DNA from 3 places in the Streptomyces sp. NPDC088785 genome. Region 2 is predicted to be linked to each of the others. Evidence: riboswitches for the same ligand, from Rfam matches in the RefSeq annotation. Region 2 holds a riboswitch; each other region holds the start of a gene.
What was found. A riboswitch is a leader RNA that binds a small molecule or an ion and turns the genes downstream of it on or off. The one in region 2 is predicted to bind cyclic di-AMP.
Positions count from the first base shown of each region.

Region 1: linked by a shared signal. The riboswitch ahead of ACIP5K_RS14660 (LysM peptidoglycan-binding domain-containing M23 family metallopeptidase) and the one ahead of ACIP5K_RS02785 (NlpC/P60 family protein) in region 2 are both predicted to bind cyclic di-AMP.
Region 3: linked by a shared signal. The riboswitch ahead of ACIP5K_RS24230 (C40 family peptidase) and the one ahead of ACIP5K_RS02785 (NlpC/P60 family protein) in region 2 are both predicted to bind cyclic di-AMP.

Region 1 is NZ_JBIVKH010000004.1:145,155-148,941, reverse strand. It holds gene ACIP5K_RS14665 (SGNH/GDSL hydrolase family protein) at 1-482, opposite strand, end outside; gene ACIP5K_RS14660 (LysM peptidoglycan-binding domain-containing M23 family metallopeptidase) at 694-1,440, opposite strand; cyclic di-AMP (ydaO/yuaA leader) riboswitch at 1,446-1,616, opposite strand; gene ACIP5K_RS14655 (tyrosine-protein phosphatase) at 1,998-2,798, shown strand; gene ACIP5K_RS14650 (DUF6126 family protein) at 2,818-2,964, opposite strand; gene ACIP5K_RS14645 (helix-turn-helix domain-containing protein) at 2,961-3,569, opposite strand; gene ACIP5K_RS14640 (aspartate aminotransferase family protein) at 3,656-3,787, opposite strand, start outside.
Region 2 is NZ_JBIVKH010000001.1:629,753-633,539, forward strand. It holds gene ACIP5K_RS02780 (ATP-dependent DNA helicase) at 1-1,422, opposite strand, end outside; cyclic di-AMP (ydaO/yuaA leader) riboswitch at 1,685-1,854, shown strand; gene ACIP5K_RS02785 (NlpC/P60 family protein) at 1,862-3,064, shown strand; gene ACIP5K_RS02790 (hypothetical protein) at 3,672-3,787, shown strand, end outside.
Region 3 is NZ_JBIVKH010000009.1:162,388-166,174, reverse strand. It holds gene ACIP5K_RS24240 (ATP-dependent Clp protease proteolytic subunit) at 1-423, shown strand, start outside; gene ACIP5K_RS24235 (hypothetical protein) at 431-739, shown strand; cyclic di-AMP (ydaO/yuaA leader) riboswitch at 1,073-1,273, shown strand; gene ACIP5K_RS24230 (C40 family peptidase) at 1,277-1,750, shown strand; gene ACIP5K_RS24225 (ATP-binding protein) at 2,101-2,565, opposite strand; gene ACIP5K_RS24220 (helix-turn-helix domain-containing protein) at 2,848-3,699, shown strand; gene ACIP5K_RS24215 (DUF397 domain-containing protein) at 3,760-3,787, shown strand, end outside.

The sequences.
Region 1 (3,787 bases), on a different contig from region 2:
ATGGACCGCAGGGACCACAGGTCGAGCATCACGCAGTCGTACCGGTCGGCGATGGCCCGCACGTGCATGTTGTAGGTGGCGATCTTGCCGCGCAGGTGCTTGAGGACGGCGACGTCACGGGTGTCGAAGCCGGTGGCGACCAGCACGGTGCCGGCGGCGCCGGAGAGCCGGGCCACGGCCTTCTCGAAGCGCTCGGCCACGTCGTCCGGGTCGGTGCCGGGACGGATGATGTCGTTGCCGCCCGCGACGAAGGACACCAGGTCGGGAGCGAGTTCGAGGGCGCGCGGGAGCTGGTCCTCGACGACCTGGTCGAGGAGCTTGCCGCGCACGGCGAGGTTCGCGTAGCGGAAGGTGTCCTCGGGCGCACGGTCGTCCAGGAGGACGGCGAGCCGGTCGGCCCAGCCGACGAAGGTCCCGCCGGGGCCGGGGTCCCCGACGCCCTCGGTGAAGCTGTCCCCCATCGCCGCGTAGGAACGGATCAGGCCGCCGTCCTGCGCGTGCGTCGCGTGGGCCGGGGTCGGTGCGTCCGTGAGTGCTCTCGATTCGTTTGCCACGACCACACATCTTTCACCCCGGCGTGTGACCTACGCGACCGTAACCAGGGGTTGACGAGTGGTGACAAACCACACCCGGCCCCCAGGGAATATCTGGGGGCCGGGTGTGGCGCACGGGGCGTACGGGGCGTGCCGTGGGTCAGCCGGTGACGCCGTGGCCGCGCAGGTAGGCGACCGGGTCGACGTCCGAGCCGTAGTTCGGGGTCGTGCGGATCTCGAAGTGCAGGTGCGGTCCGGTCACGTTGCCGGTCGCGCCGGACAGGCCGATCCGGGCGCCGGCCGTGACCGTCTGCCCCGCGGAGACGCCGACCGAGGACAGGTGGGCGTACTGGGAGTAGTAGCCGTCGGCGTTCTCGATGACGATCTGGTTGCCGTACGCGCCGCCGTCGCCCGCGGAGACCACGGTGCCGTTCGCGACGGCCTTGACCGGGGTGCCGGTGGGCACGACGAAGTCGGTGCCGGTGTGGTAGCCGCTGGACCACATGGCGCCGTTCGCGTGGTACGGCGTGCCGGCGGAGCCCTCGACGGGCATCGCGTAACCGCCGCCGGTGGTGGCGCTCGCCGGGGTGGCCGAGCCGCCCGCGCCGCCGAGGGTGAGCTTCGTGCCGGCCTTGATCAGGGACGCGTCGGCGCCGATGACGCTCCTGTTGTCCTGGTAGAGCCGCTTCCAGCCGCCCTCGACGTGCCGGTTCTGGGCGATCTTCGCGAGGGTGTCGCCGGACTTCACGGTGTACGTGGCCGGCGCGGCCCCGGCGGAGTCCGCGGCCTGCGCCCCGGTGGCACCGATGAGGGGCAGCGCGAGGGCGGCGCCCGAGACGGTGGTGAGGGCGGCGGCGCGGGTGGCGCGGCGGGTCTTCGGACGGCGGTGCTTCGCCTGTGCGGACATGGCGCTTTTCCTCTCCGTCGCCTGCGGGGTGAGCTGTCGGGTTCGGACGGGAGATGTCCGGCCGGATCCCGGGAAGGAGTCCGGCTGCACCCCGAGCCACGTCGGGAATTCCCTCGGCGGCGTACTGCCTGTGGGTCCCCCGCTCCTGCCGTCACGGGTTGTGGTGGGAACTCCGGGCGGCGGCAGGATTCGGCGTTCCGTCCGGTGTGATGGGTGACCGTAGGACAGGAATACGGGCCGCGACAAACAGCGCATTCGCCTTTCGGGATTCTGGTTGATCGTTTACGGGATTCCGCTGTGACCCTCTGTCGATGCCGCGCCTTTACCGGCGCCAATTCCTCCGGGAATTCCGCTCCCCGGCGATCGGGAGATCAACCACGCACCGTCACCGATATGAGCCCGCTCACGCACACGTACACAATCTTCCCCCACGTACGGATACTTGGTACTTAAAGGGGCAAAACAGACGGATGGTTGCCCGGGGAATCCATGTCGTATCGTCGGGTGCAGGCCCACCGGCGAGCGGCGCCGGCGCGCCCGATGCGGAGGAGCCCCACGTGACGCAGCACGCCCCGTCCACCGAGCCCGAACTGACCGCCGTGCGCAACTTCCGCGACGTGGGCGGCCTTCCGACCGTGGACGGCGGCCGCGTACGGCCCGGCGTGCTCTTCCGCAGCGGCCACCTCGCGCACGCCACCGCCGAGGACGCCGCGTTCCTGGCCTCCCTCGGGCTGCACACCGTCTTCGACTTCCGCAACGCGGCGGACCAGAAGCTGGAGGGCGCCGACGTCGAGCTGCCCGGCGTGCGCAACGTGAACCTGCCGCTGTCCGACCCGGCCGACGGCGCCGAGTTCTGGAAGATGGTGCGCGACGGCGACACCGACCAGCTGCGCGGGCTGCTCTCCGACGGGCGCGGCGCGCAGCGCATGATCACCTCGTATCGGAGCATCATCGGCGACCGCACCGCCGAGCACAGCCGGGTGCTGCACGCGATGGCCGACGACAGCACGCCGGCCCTGATGCACTGCGCGGCCGGCAAGGACCGTGCGGGCCTGTCCATCGCCGTGACGCTGCTCGCCGTCGGCGTCGAGCGGGACGCCATCGAGGCGGACTACCTGAAGTCGAACGAGCGGCACCGCCGCTACCGGGTCCGCCGCAACGGCACCGGCGCGGACGACGCCTACTCGGCCGAGGTGATGGAGCTGCTCGCGCCGCTCTTCGACGCCCGCGCCGAGTACCTGCACGCGGCCTTCGAGACCATCGAGCAGACGTGGGGCACCACGGACCGCTACTTCACGGAGGGGCTGCGGCTCGACGCGGCCGCCCGCGACCGGCTGCGCGAGCGCCTCGTCGACTGATCGGCGGCGCGGGGCCCCGTCAGCGGCTGCCGCCGAGCGTGAACAGCAGGTAGACGAACGCGGCGAAGGCGTGTCCCACGAAGACGTAGATCAGGACGCGCACCCAGATGCCGCGCGGCAGCTTGTCCTCGATGTCGCGGCCGCCCGGCCGTTCTGCGTCGCTCATGACATGCCTCCCAGGCACAGTGCGGTCGTCGGGCTCTGGAGCAGGGTGTGGACGAAGAGCAGGTCGGACCCGCCGCTGTCCGCGGCCGCGATGCGGTGCGGGGTGAGCGAGTCGAAGTGGGCGCTGTCCCCAGGACCGAGCCGGTGGGTCGTGTCCCCCAGGCGCAGCCGCAGCCGCCCTTCGAGGACGTAGAGCCACTCCTCACCGGGGTGGACGCGCACGATGTCGCCCTGCGCGCCGTACGGGACGTGCACGCGCAGGGCCTGCATGCCGCGCCCGGAGGCGCCGGCCTGGACGTAGGTCCAGCCGCCCGCCTCGGTGGCCTCCATGGTTCCGGCGCGCACGACGGCGTCGCGATCGGCGGGGGCCTCGCCGAGGAGTTCGGAGACCGTCGTACCGTAGGTGCGGGCGAGTGCGAGCAGCATCGGCAGCGAGGGCTGGCGCTGGCCGGTCTCCAGCCGGGAGAGATGGGCCGGTGACAGGCCGGCCGTGCGGGCCGCGGACTCCAGGGTGAGCGAGGCGCGGCGGCGCAGGGCGCGCAGCTGGGGCGCGACGGCGGGCAGCTCCGGGGGTTCCGGAGCCTCCTCGGGGAGGGCAGGGCTCATACCGTCGATTCAGCCAGAGCCCTGCCCCCGAGGCAAATTTATTGCCCCAGAGGCAAGTCCGCTGCGGCGATCGTGCCCCGGTCCGGTCAGCGGATGGCGACCGCCTGCTTCACCAGGGTCTTCCCGAAGTCCCACATCAGCCCACCACCGCCGTGCGCGTCGTCCATGACGGCGGTGAACGCCTCGACGAACCGCTCGACGTCCGCCTCGTCGATCAC
Region 2 (3,787 bases):
GTCCTCCGGGTTCGAGAGGACCCGCAGGTAGGCAAGGATGTCCCTGACCTCCTTGCGCTCGTAGAAGCGGACGCCGCCGACGACCTTGTACGGCAGGCCGACGCGGATGAAGACCTCTTCGAAGACACGGGACTGCGCGTTCGTCCGGTAGAAGACGGCGACGTCACCGGCCTGCGCGTCGCCCGCGTCCGTGAGGCGGTCGATCTCGTCGGCGATGAACTGGGCCTCGTCGTGCTCGGTGTCCGCGACGTATCCGGTGATCTGGGCGCCCGCTCCCGCGTTCGTCCACAGGTTCTTGGGGCGGCGCGACTCGTTGCGCTCGATCACCGCGTTGGCCGCCGAGAGGATCGTCTGCGTGGAGCGGTAGTTCTGCTCCAGCATGATCGTCGTCGCGTTCGGATAGTCCTCCTCGAAGTCGAGGATGTTCCGGATCGTGGCGCCGCGGAAGGCGTAGATCGACTGGTCGGCGTCACCGACGACGCACAGCTCGGCCGGGTCCGCTCCCTCGCCGTCCGCCGGGCCCACCAGCTCCTTGACCAGCGCGTACTGCGCGTGGTTCGTGTCCTGGTACTCGTCGACCATGACGTGCCGGAAGCGGCGGCGGTAGTGCTCCGCGACGTCGGGGAACGCGCGCAGCAGGTTCACCGTCGTCATGATCAGGTCGTCGAAGTCCAGCGCGTTCGCCTCGCGGAGGCGGGACTGGTACATCACGTAGGCCTGGGCGAGGGTCTTCTCGAAGCCGTCGGCGGCCTGGCCGGCGAAGTCCTCCTCGTCGATCAGCTCGTTCTTCAGGTTGCTGATCTTGGCGCTGAAGGACTTCGGCGGGAACTTCTTCGGGTCCAGGTCCAGGTCGCGGCAGACCAGGGCCATGAGGCGCTTGCTGTCGGCCGCGTCGTAGATCGAGAAGGAGGACGTGAAGCCCAGCTTCTTGCTCTCCCGGCGCAGGATGCGCACGCACGCGCTGTGGAAGGTCGACACCCACATCGCGTGCGCCCGCGGGCCGACCAGGGCCTCGACGCGCTCCTTCATCTCGCCCGCGGCCTTGTTCGTGAAGGTGATCGCGAGGATCTGGCCCGGGTGGGCGCCGCGCTCCGCCAGCAGGTACGCGATGCGGTGCGTCAGCACGCGGGTCTTGCCGGAGCCGGCGCCCGCGACGATGAGCAGGGGTGAGCCGCCGTGCACCACGGCGGCCCTCTGGTGCTCGTTCAACCCCTCCAGGAGGGATTCCGGATCGACCGCCGGGCGCGGGGCGCCGTCCCGGTAGTACGCGTCCCTGGCCGGGGGCACGTCGAACTTCCCGCCGAACAGATCGTCGGGGATCGGCTCCGGCGCGCTGTCGTGGGCGGGATCCTCGGGCGGCGGGGGCTGCTCCGCGCCGCTCTGGAGGCTGGCCAGGAAACTGTCGTCAAAGAGGCTGCTCATCGCCCTCCGAGTCTAGGCCGCCCCACTGACACACCGCCGCCGCCTTTGCGATACCGGGCCGCCGCCGCCCCGCGGGAGCCCGGCACGGCGGGCTCCGCATGACGCAGATCACCCCCCCGGGGCCCGTGCCGATCCCCCACCCGCAGCAAGGTCACGAAAATGTATCGGGCATATCGCACATCAACCTTCACAGCGGCGACACCGGTTGGCTACGGTGCTGCGCGGGCCGCCCGTCCCCCCGTCCGCGAGCGTCGCGGCGAGCGGTCGGCCCCCGCCGAGTTCCGCACGCCGTGAGGCAGGGAGCCGGGGACCCACCGACCTTTGGGGTGAATCGGCCCGATGTCCCGGCAGCGCCGGGCGGCGGACCGTAGGGCAACCTTCCGTACGCCCGAACCCGACAGCTAACCCGGTAGGCGGATGACGGAAGGAGTCGCCAGCCTTGGCGTCGCACCGCAAGCCGCGCAACCGCTCCCGACTCAGCGGCGGTCTTCGCACCACCCCGGCGATCGGCATCACGACCGCCGCGCTCACCTCGGTCGCCCTGCTCTCGCAGACGGCGCAGGCCGTGCCCGCGCAGCCGGACCGGCCGAGCCTGGAGGAGGTCCAGCAGAAAGTCGACAGCCTCTACCGCCAGGCCGAGGTCGCCACGCAGAAGTACAACGCGGCCAAGGAGCGGACCGCCGGCAAGAAGCAGCAGATCGACCGGCTCCTCGACGACATCGCGCGGCGCACCGAGAAGATGAACGAGGCCCGCCAGAAGCTGGGCCGGTTCGCCGCCGAGCAGTACCGCTCGGGCGGGATGAGCGACACCGCGACGATGTTCCTCGCCGACGACCCCGAGGACTACTTCGCGCAGGACCGGCTGCTCAGCCGGGTGACGGACGAGCAGAAGAAGGCCGTCGACGACTTCCAGGACGAGCAGCGCAGGACCGCGAAGAAGCGCACCGAGGCGCAGGAGAGCCTGCGGCAGCTCTCCGGCTCGCAGGACGAGTTGCAGAGCTCCAAGGAGGACGTGCAGACGAAGCTGTCGGACGCGCGCCGCCTGCTCTCCGAGCTGACCGCCGAGGAGAAGGCGCGGCTCGCGCGGATCGCGCGGGCCAAGGAGGAGGCGGCCCGCGAGAAGGCCGCCGAGCTGGCCGCGAAGCAGAAGAAGGCGGAGGAGGCCCGGCGCGAGCGGGCCGCGCAGGAGGCGGCCGACGACGGGGCTCCCGCCTCCGGGACGGGCGGCTCGGGCGGGTCGGCGACGGGCGGGTCCGGCGCGTCGGCGCCGTCGTCCGGCTACGCCGCCAAGGCGGCCCGGGCCCTCGCCTTCGCCCGGGCCCAGGAGGGCAAGCCGTACGTGTGGGGCGCCAGCGGCCCCGGCTCCTACGACTGCTCGGGCCTGACCCAGGCCGCCTGGAAGGCCGCCGGGATCTCCCTGCCCCGCACCACCTGGGACCAGGTGGAGACCGGCACGACGGTGCCGCTCTCCGCCATCCAGCCGGGCGACCTGGTGTTCTTCTACGACGACATCAGCCACGTCGGCCTCTACCTCGGCGACGGCATGATGATCCACGCCCCGAAGCCGGGCGCGTACGTGCGCGAGGAGTCCATCTACTACGACGGCACCTCGTCGATCCACAGCGTGGTGCGCCCGGCCTGACCGCTTGCAAATTCGCTGTAGACCTATCGGATTCTCAGCGTTCTGTCGCCAACTTGTCGTCTGCGACAGATCGCCGAGGGTCACTCCTTAGAGTGACCCTCGGTCACTCACGGCATCCGTGCGATCTCCGGGCACATGGGACGCCTCAGCACATGGGCAGTCTTCGCCGCCCAGAACTGAAGAGGTCCGCTATCGCCAGGCAGACGGGGTCGTCGCGGAGACCCGTGAGACCTGCTGATGAGTGAACAGGTAGCGGCCGGGCTGGCGGGGCGGGGTTTCGCTCGTGTAAGGGCGTCGGCACTCCTCGGGCTGGTACCACGCGGCGACGGGGCGATCGCCTGCTGGCCTACGAGAGTCGTTCGGAGCTCGCCGGATCTTGCTGGCGGAATCCGCCAGGGGTGTGGTCGGCACTGCCGCTCAGCCGTTCCAGGGGTGCGGGGACGACGGGTCCGCGTCTGTCGGCACGTGCCGGATCTGCTGCTGACGCATGTGGACGGACTGGTCGCGGTGGTGGACGTGAACGCTCCGTAGCGTGTGGACCTACCGGAGGAAGTGGCCCAGTTCAACTGGACACGGAAGCTGTCCTAGCTGCGGGACCGGGCTTTCGATGTGCACACGCGGCCTCGCCGCCCAACTCGCCATCGAAGATGGACTAGTCGCCCGCCGATTCCTGCAACTCGGCATCCCCCTGCGCCCGCTGGGCGTTCACAGCCACACCATCAT
Region 3 (3,787 bases), on a different contig from region 2:
TCCCCCGGGGGCTCGTTCAGCGCCATGACGGCGATCTACGACACGATGCAGTACGTCAGCTGCCCGGTGGAGACGACCTGCCTGGGGCAGGCCGCGTCCGTCGCCGCGGTGCTGCTGGCCGCGGGGGTGCCGGGTCGCCGGATGGCGCTCCCGGGGGCCCGCGTGGTGCTCGACCAGCCCGCGCTGGCCGAGCCGGCCCAGGGGCAGCCCACCGACCTGGAGATCCAGGCCCGCGAGATGGTGCGCACCCGGGAGCGGCTGGTGGAACTGCTCGCGCGCCACTCGGGCAGGACGGCGGAGCGGATCGGCGCGGACATCGAGCGGGACACGGTGCTCACGGCCCGGCAGGCCCTGGAGTACGGCCTGGTGGACCACGTCGTGCAGAACCGGAAGAACCAGCAGGGCGCGCAGGGCGCGAGGTGAGGCGGCCGTGTATCCACCCGAACTTCCGCCGCTGCCCGCGCTGACCCGCGCCGAGTGCGACCTGGTCGACAGCTATCTGGCCGTGGTCGATCTGCTGGCCCGCATCAATCCGGCGCGCGGCGACGACACCTATCGGGGCCTGCGGGCCGCCCAGGCGCTGGTGGGCCGGGCGGTGGCGCTCCGGGACGCCCTGACGCTGATGCACCAGCGGGGCGAGAGCCGGGTGCACGCGGAGACGCTGGCGCGGGCGCTGCGCGTCCTGGACGGCGAGAGGCGGACACGATCAGTCACATTGCCGCCAGAAAACGCCTCCTGACGAACAGTCGGGGTCACCCGGCGCTCGTCGACGGTCACGCCGTCCGGCCACGGCGGGAAACGGCCCGGAAGGAGTACCCCCGGATGGCGTAGATATGAGTAGACGGCGCGACCGCAAGAGTTGCGCGACCACGGTAGCCGGACCCCGGAATTTTCGGTTCCGTGCCTGGTGCGGGCGTGGTCGGGGGTGGCCGCCGGTTCCCGAAAGCCGCACTGTCCACCTGAACGGGTCAAGCGTGAGGAGCCTCACTTACCGCCGGTTCGACTCGGTTTTCCTGGCAAAGGTGGGTCAAGATCCCTCCGACGACAAGCCCCCGCCGCAGCGGCGGGGCGGTCCGTGCGGACGCCGAGTCCTGCCGCCGCCCGGATGCCAGGTCGACAGGAGTGGATCGGCAGGAGTGGAGGACCCAGGCACGACGGGCCGCCGCAGCACCCGCTGCGAGCGTTCCTTGGGGTGAAGCCGCAGCCGCGGCCGGGCATCTTCGCCAGCCCGAACCCGACAGGTCATCCTTCGCAGGCGGCTGACGAAGGGTTGCGCATGACCGCGCTGAATCGTGTCCCGTCGCTGCTGACCCGGGCCGGTACGGCCTCGGCCCTGACGCTCGCCGTCGCGGGCGCCGGGCTGATGGTCCCCGGCGCCGCGCCCGCGGCGTCAGCCGCCGTGGCCTCGTCCAAGGCCCTCCAGGTCGCGGCGTCGAAGAAGGGCGCGCCGTACAAGTGGGGCGCCTCGGGACCGCACCGGTTCGACTGCTCGGGGCTCACGCTCTACTCGTTCAAGCGGGCGGGCAAGAAGCTGCCCCGCACCGCCGCGCAGCAGTACAACAAGACCCACCATGTCGCCGGGTCCCAGCGCAAACGCGGCGATCTGGTGTTCTTCCACTCGGGCCGGAGCGTCTACCACGTCGGCATCTACGCCGGCAAGGGACGGATCTGGCACTCCCCGAAGACGGGGGCCGTGGTGCGGCTGGAGAAGATCTGGACCAAGAGCGTCTGGTACGGCCGGGTGCGCTGACGCCCGGGACGGACCTGTCCGCGGAGGGTGGCCCGGCGCCGGACCACCCCTCGCCCACCGCCTGCCGCCTGCCGCCCTGGCACGCGGGGCCCTCGCGGTCCCTCGCACGCCCTGCGGTGGCGCGTGCGCGGCGCCCCCGGCGGGCCCGGAAACGCCTCCGAGGGGCCCGGAAGCGGCCGCGTGCCGCCGTGCCGTGCTCTGCCGAGCCGTGCCGTGCCCTGCCGTGCCGCGCGACGTACCGGGCGGGGCCCTTCCCGGTCCGGGCCGCTGCCGAGCGGGACATGTCCGGGGTCGGACGCGTGTCCGGTGTCGGACCGCCGCCGGGCCGACGCCCCACGGGCGCGCCGCGCTCAGCGCGTGGGTGCCTGGTGGACGGCGCCGCCGGGCTCGGACAGGGTGCTCCTCCACGGCAGGGCGATCCACACCGTCTTACCGCCCTCGGCGGTCGGACAGACCGAGAGCCGGCCGCCGCACTCGGCCGCCAGACAGCGGATGATGACCATGCCCCGCCCGTTGTCCTGCTGCACCGCGGCAGGCAGCCGCCGGGGGTAGCGGGGGTGGCTGTCCGTCACACCGATCCGCAGGTGCTCGTCCCGCTCCAGTTCCAGCTCGACGGTGAAGGTGGGGGACTGCCCGCGGGTGTGCTGCACCGCGTTCGTCACGAGTTCCGAGACGATCAGCCGGACGGTGTCCGCCGCGTCGCAGTCCCCCGGCATGCCCCACTCCGTCAGCACGTTGCTCACATACCTCCGGGCCGTGGGGACCGACGCGGGATCGCTCGGCAGCGTGACGGATGCTTCCTGGTGGTCTGCCATGGCGAAGTCGTCCCTTTCCTTTCGGGGCCGCTCGACCGCCCGCCGCGGATGCTTCACTCCCGGGCCCCGGCTACTGCTTCGCGCCAGCGTGCCACTTGGATGCGCTCCCAGGGTGCCGATCCCCCAAGATATGCATATATCTGTCGCCCGAAGCGGTGAACTCTGCGACGGTAGACCGTATTTGGGCGAGCGCGCGCCGGTTCCTCTACCGTCTGCTCAGGAGCCGTCCCCGTACGGGCCGGGAGAGAGCGGCCGTGCGGCCCGAGGGCCAGAGGAGACAGCATGAAGTACGGTCCCGCGGTGCGCCGCCGCAAGCTGGGTGCCGAATTGCGCGCGCTGCGCGTGGGAGCCGGACTCACCAGTGGTGAAGCCGCGCGACTGGTCGGCTGGCACCAGTCGAAAGTGAGCCGGATCGAGACGGGGCGCAGCGGTGTGACGGGCTCGGACGTGCTGCGGCTGCTCGACGCATTCGAGGCGAAAGACCCCCAACTTCGCGAACTCGTCGTGGCGTTGGCGGGGGCCGAGGATGCCGGCGGGCACCATTGGTGGCACGCCTATCGCGGACTTCTGCCGCCGCTGTACCGCGACTTCATCAGCCTGGAATCACAGGCGTGCCGGATCAGGACGCTGGAGACCAGTGTGATGCCGGGGCTGTTGCAGACGCCGGAGTACGCCTACGCGGTGACACGATCCGTTCTCGGTGGCATGCCCGAGCGGCATATCGAGTCGCTGGTGGACGTGCGTCTCGCGCGACAGGCGGTGCTGCACGCGGAGACGCCCCTGCACCTGACGGCCATCCTGGACGAGGCCGTACTCCGCCGCGAAGTGGGCGGAAAAGACATTCTGCAAAGGCAATTGGCACATTTGGCCGAGGTGGCCCAGCTGCCGCATGTCCGGATTCAGGCGCTTCCCTTCTCCGCAGGTGGGCACATCGGTATCACCGGTCCTTTCGTTGTGTTCTCCTTTCCGAACACAACTGATCTGGACGTGGTTGTTCTCGACCATTTGACGAGTAGTCTCTACCTTGAGCGGAAAGACGATCTCACCGCGTACACGGACGCCTTCGAAGCTCTTCTGGGACACGCTCTTCCACCCGAGGACTCACTGAAGTTCATCGCACAGATAGCCGGATAGCCGGACGTGCGGGGGTCGCCGACGCTCCGTCACGCACCGGCACTGCGTCAGGGAGGCACCATGAATGCACTGCCTCGGTACGTTTCCG